Regions from separate parts of the Solidesulfovibrio magneticus RS-1 genome, predicted to be linked through region 2. Evidence: predicted binding sites of a transcription regulator. Region 2 holds the regulator's gene; the other holds the start of a gene.
What was found. Region 2 encodes sigma-54, which starts transcription at its own class of promoters, with help from an activator protein. Its sites were predicted from a motif close to CTGGCACGGNNNNTGCTT; they were not measured.

Region 1 (4,596 bases), 1.5 Mb from region 2:
GGCGGCGGCGGCCTCGTCCATGCGGCAGCGGATGTCGCCGGCCATGGCGGTCAGGGCCTGGGCCAGAACGCCGGTCTCGTCGGCCCGGGAAACGACGAGCGCCCGGTCGGTCTCGCCCCGGGCCACGGCTCGGGCGAAGTCCATACAGGCCAAAAGCGGACGAACCAGCACCTTGGACAGCCACCAGGCCAGGGCGGCGAACAGGATCAGGCTGCCGAGACCGGCTAGGCCGATCTGCTTGATGATGGCGTCGCGGGCGGCCATGACCTGGGAAATGTCCACGCCGATAAAGACCATGCCGACGATGTTGCCGTCGTTTTTGAGCGGGGCGTAGGCGGTGCGGTAGAGGCGGCCGAACAGGGTGTTCTCGCCCAGATAGGTTTTGCCCTGGCGCAGCACCGCATCGACGATGGCCTTGTTGTCGAGGGCGGTGCCCACGGCGCGTTTGCCGTCAACGACCAGGGAGGTGGAGACGCGGGTGTCGCCGTAAAAAATGGTGGCTTCGGCTCCCAGGTCTTTTTTCACGCCGTCGACAAGGGTGCTGTTGTTGGAAAGGTCCTGGCCGACGATGACCACGCCGATGACGGCCCCGTCTTTTTTGATGGGCGCATAGGCGCGGATGGAAAAACGCACCGTGTTGCCGGATTCGAAAACCGAGCAGGGTTCGCCGGCCAGGGCGCGCTTGACGCCTTCCTGGTTGCCGATGTTGTCGCCGGCCTTGTCGTTATGCGCCCGGGCCAAGACGTCGGCCTTGGCGTTGGCGAAGACAACGAGGTCGGCCTTGCCGCCGGCCATGAGGGTTTGGCCGAGATCGCGCAGTTTGGCCGTGTCGCCGGCCAGGACGCCGTCGATGACGTTGGGACGCAAGGCCTGGGTCCGGGCCATGTCCGCGTAGACTTCCTTGTAGGATTCGATCTGGCGGTTGAGGACATGAAGATAGCTTTCGACCGCCTGGGCGGTGACGGCTTCGTAGCCGTCCTTGACGCTGGAGTAGGCCACGGCCTGGATGATGGCCACGGTGGCGACGACGGAAGCAATGACCAGGGCCATGATTTTGGCCGCGATGGAAACCCGCATGACGTCCCCCTCGGTGTTTCCCAGCGGCCCGGCTGTCTCGACGACGGCCGTCGAGACCCGCGGCTTTCCGGACCTGCCTCGCGGCAGGGGTGGCGTTATTGGGCAAAATCCTCCTAGCAACGCCAGCGGACCGAAGCAAGAGACGTTTTATGTGTGTACTTTTTCCACAGTTACATGAGCCATGCGACGCCAATAGCCGAACCAGATGCCCGAACAAACCACCGATGCAACACGATAGTAATTAACCAAGAAAGCGTACAGCCGCTCCAGGATGCCTCCTCGCTCATCTGTGCCAAGAAATTATGCCCGCGCTGCGTCAACGTAGCATCAACACGCAATCATCCGAAGCCACCCGACACCAGGGCTTTCGCAACGCCCCGTGCGCCGGGGAGGATTCATGCCCGGGGCAATTGTTCCCATCTTCACCATATCAAGAATCACTATAGGCCAGGCGAACACCATCTTTGTTAAAAATCGCACAAGAGACGTTTCCTCCCGCTCATCGGCCGCGCAATCTCCGGTCGAAATCATACTCCCGGGAGGTCACATGGGACTCCATCCGCGAAAGCCGGACATCCAAATCCTTGAAACGCCGCGATACATCGACTGCTGCCCGGCCGAGCCGGCCCGTGTCGATGTCTTCGCCCCCCCCCGTTTCGGGAGCCAGGGGCACGAAGAAGGCTGCGGCAAAGTAGAGAATCGCGGCCGTAAAACCGGTGGAAACAAACAGCACGACCACAAAGGCCCGCACCACCCAGCGCGGCAAGCCGAGATAGTCGGCCAGCCCCCGGCACACGCCCAGGGCCAAGCCGTTTCGGGACCGATAGAGCTTTTTGCGGCCGGGGAAATCGTCGTTACGGCTTCTCATGTCCGCCTCGTTTGCCGGATGCTTCCGGCAGCAGGGTTTCCAGGTTGTCCATGCGCTCTTCCAGGCGGGCCAGTCCGGCGCGCACCTCGTCCACCACAGCCATGGCCGCTTCCTCGTCGCGGCCGCGCACCCGGTCGTCGCGGCGGCGCAACTGCCGCAGCACGAGGATGGCTGCGACCACCAGAAGGATTTTGACGACCAGCGGCACGTGGCCGATATAAACTGTGTGTTCCAGCACTGCTTGTCCTTTTGCAACAGCGTGTCCGTCTTGGGGCCGCGACGTTCCCCTTATGCCTTTTCCCAGGTGGGGGTTCTGGGGGCCTCAGGCCCCCAGCCACCGGAGGCCTCCCCCTCCGCCCTACTGGGCGCGGCGGGATTTGATTTGAGCCAGTTCGCGTTCCACGTCTTCGTCGGCAGCCAGGCGGTCGAAGCGGGCGTCGAGGCTTTGGTCTTCGGCCGGCCGGCGTCGCGAGGCGGCCGTGCCGGCCAGTTCGGCTTCGGCTTCCAGGCGGTCGATGCGGGCTTCGAAGGCCTCGAAGCGTTGCAGGGCTTCGCTGGAGTCGGCGCGGGAGACGTCCTCGCGCATGCGCTTGCGTCCGGTGGCGCGCATATGGCGGGCCAGCAGGGTGCGCTGGCGCTCCTTGGCCGAGGCGAGCTTTTCCTCAAGGGTGGCGATGTCTTCGCGGCAGGCTTCGATGAGGCCTTCCACGGCGGCCAGTTCGCCGGCCACGACGCTGGCCCGGGTTTCGAGGTCGCGCTTTTCCAGCAGCGCCTCCCGGGCCATGTCTTCGCGGCCCTTGTCCACGGCCAGTTCGGCCTTTTCGCCCCAGCGGCCGGCGGCGGCGGCGAGCATGTCGTGTTCGCGGGCGATGCGGGCGGCCTGGGCCATGGTGCGGGCGCAGTCGGCCTTAAGTTCCACCAGCGTTTCTTCCATCTCCTGGATCATGAGCCGGATGAGCTTTTCGGGCTCCTCGGCCTTGTCGAGCATGGCGTTGATGTTGGAGTGGATGATGTCGCGGAAGCGGCTGAAAATACCCATGGCGTTCCTCCTGGCGCGGCTGCGCCGTGATGGCTGCCGTAAAGCAGGGAGCGTGCCAGATATTTTCTGTCGTACTTTCAGGATGTTGCCCGAAATGACGAAGCAAGATCGTTGCAGTTATCGCCAGATACTGGTATTTTTCGCCACAAAACTGGAGAAAATCGCCATGACGCCCGACGCTCCCTGGCTGGCCGAGGCCCTGGGCCAATCCGACGCCTTTCTGGCCTGCATGGAGGCCGTGGCCCAGGCCGCCGGCATCGACCGGCCGGCGCTCGTCGTGGGCGAGCGCGGCACGGGCAAGGAGCTGGCCGCCGCCCGGCTGCACTACCATTCCCCGCGCTGGGACCGCCCCTATGTGCCGGTCAATCTGGCCGCCTTGCCCCGAACGCTCATGGAATCCGAGCTGTTCGGCCATGAGGCCGGGGCTTTTACCGGCGCGGCGCGGCGTCGGGCCGGGCGCTTCGAGACAGCTGACGGGGGGACGCTGTTTCTGGACGAACTCCACGCCGCGCCGGTGGCCGTCCAGGCCAAACTGCTGCGGGCGGTGGAATATGGGCTTATTGAGCGCATCGGGTCGAGCCAGCCCGTGGCCGTGGACGTGCGCATCGTGGCGGCGGTCAACGTCGATCCGCGTCGGCTCGTGGCCAAGGGCAGGCTCTTGCCCGATCTCCTGGACCGGCTGGCCTTTTGCGTGCTGGTCATGCCGCCCCTGCGCGAGCGCCATGGCGACATCCCGTACCTGGCCGAGCGGTTCGCCGCCCGGTTCGCCGCCCAGCTCGGCCGGCCCGAGCCGCCGACCTTTTCCCGGGCTGCCATGACCGCCCTTGCCGCCCACCCCTGGCCCGGCAACATCCGCGAACTCAAGACCGTGGTCGAACGCGCCGTGCTGGCCTGCCCCACCCCCCTTATCGACACGATCACCCTCGACCCTTTCGCCGCCCTGTCCCCCACCCGGGAGGTCCAGGAGGGGGTGACCCCCTCCTGGCCGCCGGAGGCATCTACTGTTTCATCCACCCCTTCCCCCCATCCAGGGGGTTCGGGGGGGATGATCCCCCCCGACGGGTCCAGGGCAGCGCCCTGGCCGCCGGAGGCATCCCCATCTTCTCCCCTCCCCAACTTCACCGAAGCTGTCGCGTCCCTGGAAATCGCGCTGCTCGGCCGCGCCTTGGCGCGTTCGGGCGGCAACCAGCGCCGGGCGGCCGGGTTGCTCGGGCTTGGCTATCACCAGTTCCGGGGGCTGTACCGCAAGTATGCCGGCGCTCTTGACGCCGCGTCCAAAGCCCCGTAGCCCCAGGCGATGCGCCAAATCACCGAATCCGACAGCCGTATCCGCGCCGACAGGCTGCCTAACGGCGTCCGTATCGTCACCGAACACATGCCCGTTTCCAAAACCGCCAGCCTCGGCATCTGGATCGAGGCCGGTTCGCGCCACGAAGCCCCGGGTCAGGAAGGCATGGCCCATCTGATGGAGCACATGGCTTTCAAGGGCACGGCCCGGCGCGACGCCCTGGCCATCGCCAAGGAACTTGACACCCTGGGCGGGCTTTCCAACGCGTTTACCTCCCGCGAGGCCACCTGTTTCCACGTGCGCGTCATGGACGCCCACTTGGCC
Region 2 (4,596 bases):
GGGCACCAAGGCGGCCGCCGCCTACGGCGCGTCGGAAATCTCCGAGCGCCACCGCCACCGCTACGAGTTCAACAAGGCCTACGCCGGCAATTTTGAGGAAGCCGGCTTGGTCTTAAGCGGCCTGTCCCCGGACGGCGAACTGGTCGAGATGGTGGAGCTGCCCGACCATCCCTGGTTCCTGGGCTGCCAGTTCCATCCCGAATTCAAAAGCAGCCCCATGCGTCCGCATCCGCTGTTCCGCGAGTTCGTGGCCGCGGCCAAGCGGCACAAGGGCTAGACGGCCCAAGCGCAAAAAGATTGCACGGTCCGGGGAAGGCGGCTTCTCCGGACTTTTTTTCGGCCAAAGGGCTGCATGGCTTGGCAAGGCGCTAAAAACGTTTATCTTCTGGTCATGGTGCGATTTTTGGGCTAGATTGCACCTGTCGGCGGTTGGGGACATGGCCTTGCGTTCAAACCATGCCGCCGTCGCATCGCAAGGGAGGCTGTTATGCCTGAAGACGCCAAGCTGGCCATTGCGCGCGCCCGGGACGTGGAGTTGCTGGTGCTCGACGTCGATGGCGTCATGACCGACGGCGGCATCTACGTCGATGCCCGGGGCGAGGTGACCAAGCGTTTTCATGTCCACGACGGTTTAGGCATCAAGGCGGCCCAGGCGGCGGGGCTGGCCGTGGCGGTCGTCAGCGGCCTGGACAGCCCGGCCGTGGCCGCCCGGATGCGGGAACTGGGCATTGAGGAATACCACCCCGGCCACTACCGCAAGGTGGCCGTGCTGGAAGGCATCCTGGCCCGGGCCGGGCTGGCCCCGCATCAGGCCGCCTTTCTCGGCGACGATTGGGTGGACGCCGGCCCCATGGAGCTGGTCGGTCTGCCCATGGCTGTGGCCGACGCCCAGCCCGAAATCCTCGATCTGGCCTTGTGGGTGTCGCGGCGCGGAGGCGGGCAGGGCGCCGTGCGCGAGGCCGTGCGCTACATTTTGGCCGCCAAGGGCCGTCTGGAGGCGGCCTACCAGTGGTTCCTCGGCTGAAGGCCGATTGTGCCGATTGCCACAAGGCTTCAATTGTGGCATGGTTTTTGTTGGGCGGGGTGGCCCTGAGCCGGGCAAAGCCCGGAGACGACCCCGGTAACGTCAACGACTTTCGAGCACGGCGGTAAGCATGGCCCTGGAACTGCGGCAGCAACTCAAGCTTTCCCAACAGCTGGTGATGACCCCCCAGCTGCAGCAAGCCATCAAGCTCTTGCAGCTGTCGCGGCTGGAGCTGCTTGAAAGCGTGCAGCAGGAGCTTTTGGAAAATCCTCTTCTGGAGGAATCCGTCGAGGAGGACCGCCAGCCCGAACGCGTCATGGTCGAGGACAACAATGGCCCCACGGGAGCCGACGCGGCCATGGAAAAGGAGCTGCTCAAAAACGCCGAGTGGGACGACTACCTTGGCGATTTCGCCAGCACGAGCAAGCAGTCCCTGTCCCGCGACCTGGAAGTTCCCGAAGAGGGCATGGCTTTCGACGCTCGCCTGGCCTCCAAGCCGTCCCTCGACGGCCACCTCGGCTGGCAGATGCACCTGTCCAATTTCACGGCCAAGGAAGTGGAGATCGGCGAGACCATCGTCGGCAGCCTCAATTCCTCGGGCTATCTGCGGGCCACGGTCGAGGAAATCGCCGGCATGGCCAACGCCGACCCGGCGCATGTCGAAAAGGTGCTCCACCGCCTCCAGCGCTTCGATCCCGTGGGCGTGGCCGCTCGCACTCCCAGCGAATGCCTGCTCATTCAGATCGAAGTCTACGGCTACGACGATCCCATCCTCATCGAACTGGTGCGCGAGCATCTCGAAGATCTCGAAAAGAAGCGCTACAAGCCCCTGGCCAAGAAATTTCACCTGACCATGGAAAAGCTCAAGGAATACCTGGAGCTGATCCAGACCCTCGATCCCATGCCCGGAGCCAGCTACGGTTCGGGGGACCCGATCTACGTCAGCCCCGACGCCTTCGTCTACAAGTACGGCGAGGACTTCGTCATCCTGCTCAACGAGGAGGGGATGCCGCGCCTGGGACTCAACATGTCCTACACCGACGGCAGCCTGCCGCGAAACGACAAGGACAAGGACTACCTCCAGGACAAGATGCGTTCGGCCATGTGGCTTATGAAGAGCCTGTACCAACGCCAGCGCACGCTGTATAAGGTCCTGGAGAGCATCGTGAAGTTTCAGCGCGGATTTTTCGAGGACGGCGTGACCAAGCTGCGGCCGCTGATCCTCAAGGACGTGGCCGACGACATCAGCATGCACGAGTCCACCGTCAGCCGCATTACGTCCAACAAGTACGTGGCCACGCCCCACGGCATCTTTGAACTCAAGTTCTTTTTCAACAGCGCCCTGGAACTCGACGACGGGGGCACGGTAGGCTCCGAGTCGGTCAAGGCCATGATCAAGCGCATTATTTCCGGCGAGAATGACAAAAAGCCCATCAGCGACGAGGCCATCGCCGACATGCTCAAGGATGAACTGCAAATCAACATCGCCCGGCGAACCGTGGCCAAGTATCGCACGGCCATGGGAATCGAGTCGTCGTCGAAGCGCAAGGCGGTTTTCTGATGCTTCGGGCCGGGTTTCCGGCCTCTCACCACGCCAGCCTGGAGGATTCTATGAACATCACCTTTAATTTCAAGAATTTCGAGCCGTCTGATCATTTGCGCGATTATGCCAGGAAGCGCTTTGAAAAGCTTGGCAAGTACACCTCGTCCACCGATACCTCGGATGTCCAGGTCAACCTGGCCGTGGAAAAGACCCGGCAGATGGCCGACGTCATCTTCCTGGCCGACAATATGCACATCTCGGCTCACGAAACCTCCGAGGACATGTACTCCACCATTGACCTGATCCTCGACAAGATCGAGGCCCAGGCCAAGAAGTTCCGCGAGAAGCAAAAGGACCGCCGTCGCCAGACCGTGGAACAGGTCCGCATGGACGTCATCAGCATCAGCGAGGACGCCGCCGGCGGCCGCGTGCCCACCATCATCGAAACCGACGAGTATCAGCCCAAGCCCATGGCCGTGGAAGAAGCCGCCATGCAGCTGGAGGCTCTCAAGTACGAATTCCTGGTGTTCATCAACTCCGAAACCGAACGGCCCAACGTCATCTACCGCCTGCGCAACGGCGACTTCGGCCTCATCGATCCTGGAACGGGCGCTTAGATGCGGTTAGAGGACTATCTCCAGCCCGAGTTCGTCATCGGGAATCTTGCGTCGGAGTCCAAGTCCGAAGTGTTGGCCGAGCTCGTGGCCCCCATCAAGAAGCAGTGGCCCGATTTTGACGCCAAACGCGCCCATCAGGTGCTGCTCGACCGGGAAAACCTCGGAACCACGGGCATCGGCGACGGGGTGGCCATTCCCCACGGCAAGATGGAGAGCCTCGAACGCATCGTCATCGTCGTCGGGAGAAGCCTTGCGGGCGTCAGCTTCGATGCGCTGGACTTCAAGCCCTGCCGCATCTTCTTCCTGGTGCTCGCGCCCGAGCATGTCGCGGGCCTGCATTTGCGCATTTTGGCCCACATCTCGCGGCTTTTGTCCGATGAATCCTTCCGGCGGGCCTTTCTGACCGCCGAAACCGACGAGGCCTTGCGGCAGGTGCTCGCCGCCGCCTAAGGCTCCCTGAAAAAACGTTTCCCGCGCGTTTGTTGTCACACAAACGCGCGGGAAATTTGTTAAGCCCTTGGGCCGGAAGGTGAATGCCATGGAACATGCGGCCAGGGAACTCCCCGTCGTTATCTTGACCGGCCTGTCCGGGTCCGGAAAATCCACAGCCCTTCGCGTCTTCGAGGACCTGGGTTTTTTTTGCGTGGACGGGTTGCCGGTCAGCCTCGTGCCCAAGCTCATGAGCCTTTTCGACGACAAGGGCGGCCAGCGCTACAAGGGCCTGGCCCTGGGCATGGACGTGCGCCAGGCCGACCTCGACACCGACTGGGGCGCGACCCTGGCCGAGGTGCGGCGTAAACAGGACCTTACCCAGATCATCTTTTTCGAGGCCGATAACGGTGAGATCATCCGCCGCTACGCCACTACCCGCCGGCCCCATCCCCTGGAAAGCGCCGACATGGGCCTGGAGCAGGCCGCCCTGGCCGAGCGCGAACGCATGCGGCCCCTTCGCGACGCCGCCGACATGGTGCTGGACACCACCCATTTCACCATCCACGACCTACGCCGCAAGCTCCAGGAAAAATGGGCCTCCATCCGGCCCACCGCCGGAACCCTCAAGGTCCACGTCATGAGCTTCGGCTTCAAGTACGGCCCGCCCTCCGAGGCCGACATGGTCTTTGACCTGCGCTTTTTGCCCAATCCCTATTTCGACAAGGAACTGCGCGAGCGCACGGGCAAGGAAGCGGCGGTGCGCGATTACGTCCTGGCCGAGGAGCCGGGCCGGGAGTTTTTGCGCCGGCTGACCGAATTTCTGCTCTACCTGCTGCCGCTGTACGCCAAGGAAGGCCGTTACCGCCTGACCCTGGCTTTTGGCTGCACCGGCGGCCGCCACCGTTCGGTGGCCGTGGCCGAGTCGGTCTTTGACACGCTCTCCAAGGCTGGCTACAATATCTCCCTTGAACATCGGCACA

Region 1: the regulator sigma-54 is predicted to act here: its motif matches at 3,026-3,043, upstream of DMR_RS17970 (PspA/IM30 family protein).

Annotation. Positions count from the first base shown of each region.
Region 1 covers NC_012796.1:4,338,444-4,343,039, forward strand. The annotation lists gene DMR_RS17955 (methyl-accepting chemotaxis protein) at 1-1,077, opposite strand, end outside; cyclic di-GMP riboswitch class I at 1,097-1,181, opposite strand; gene DMR_RS17960 (PspC domain-containing protein) at 1,577-1,945, opposite strand; gene DMR_RS17965 (hypothetical protein) at 1,932-2,183, opposite strand; gene DMR_RS17970 (PspA/IM30 family protein) at 2,304-2,984, opposite strand; gene DMR_RS17975 (sigma 54-interacting transcriptional regulator) at 3,151-4,272, shown strand; gene DMR_RS17980 (M16 family metallopeptidase) at 4,282-4,596, shown strand, end outside.
Region 2 covers NC_012796.1:2,885,841-2,890,436, reverse strand. The annotation lists gene DMR_RS12380 (CTP synthase) at 1-277, shown strand, start outside; gene DMR_RS12375 (KdsC family phosphatase) at 488-1,024, shown strand; gene rpoN (RNA polymerase factor sigma-54) at 1,155-2,585, shown strand; gene hpf (ribosome hibernation-promoting factor, HPF/YfiA family) at 2,636-3,184, shown strand; gene DMR_RS12360 (PTS sugar transporter subunit IIA) at 3,185-3,634, shown strand; gene rapZ (RNase adapter RapZ) at 3,723-4,596, shown strand, end outside.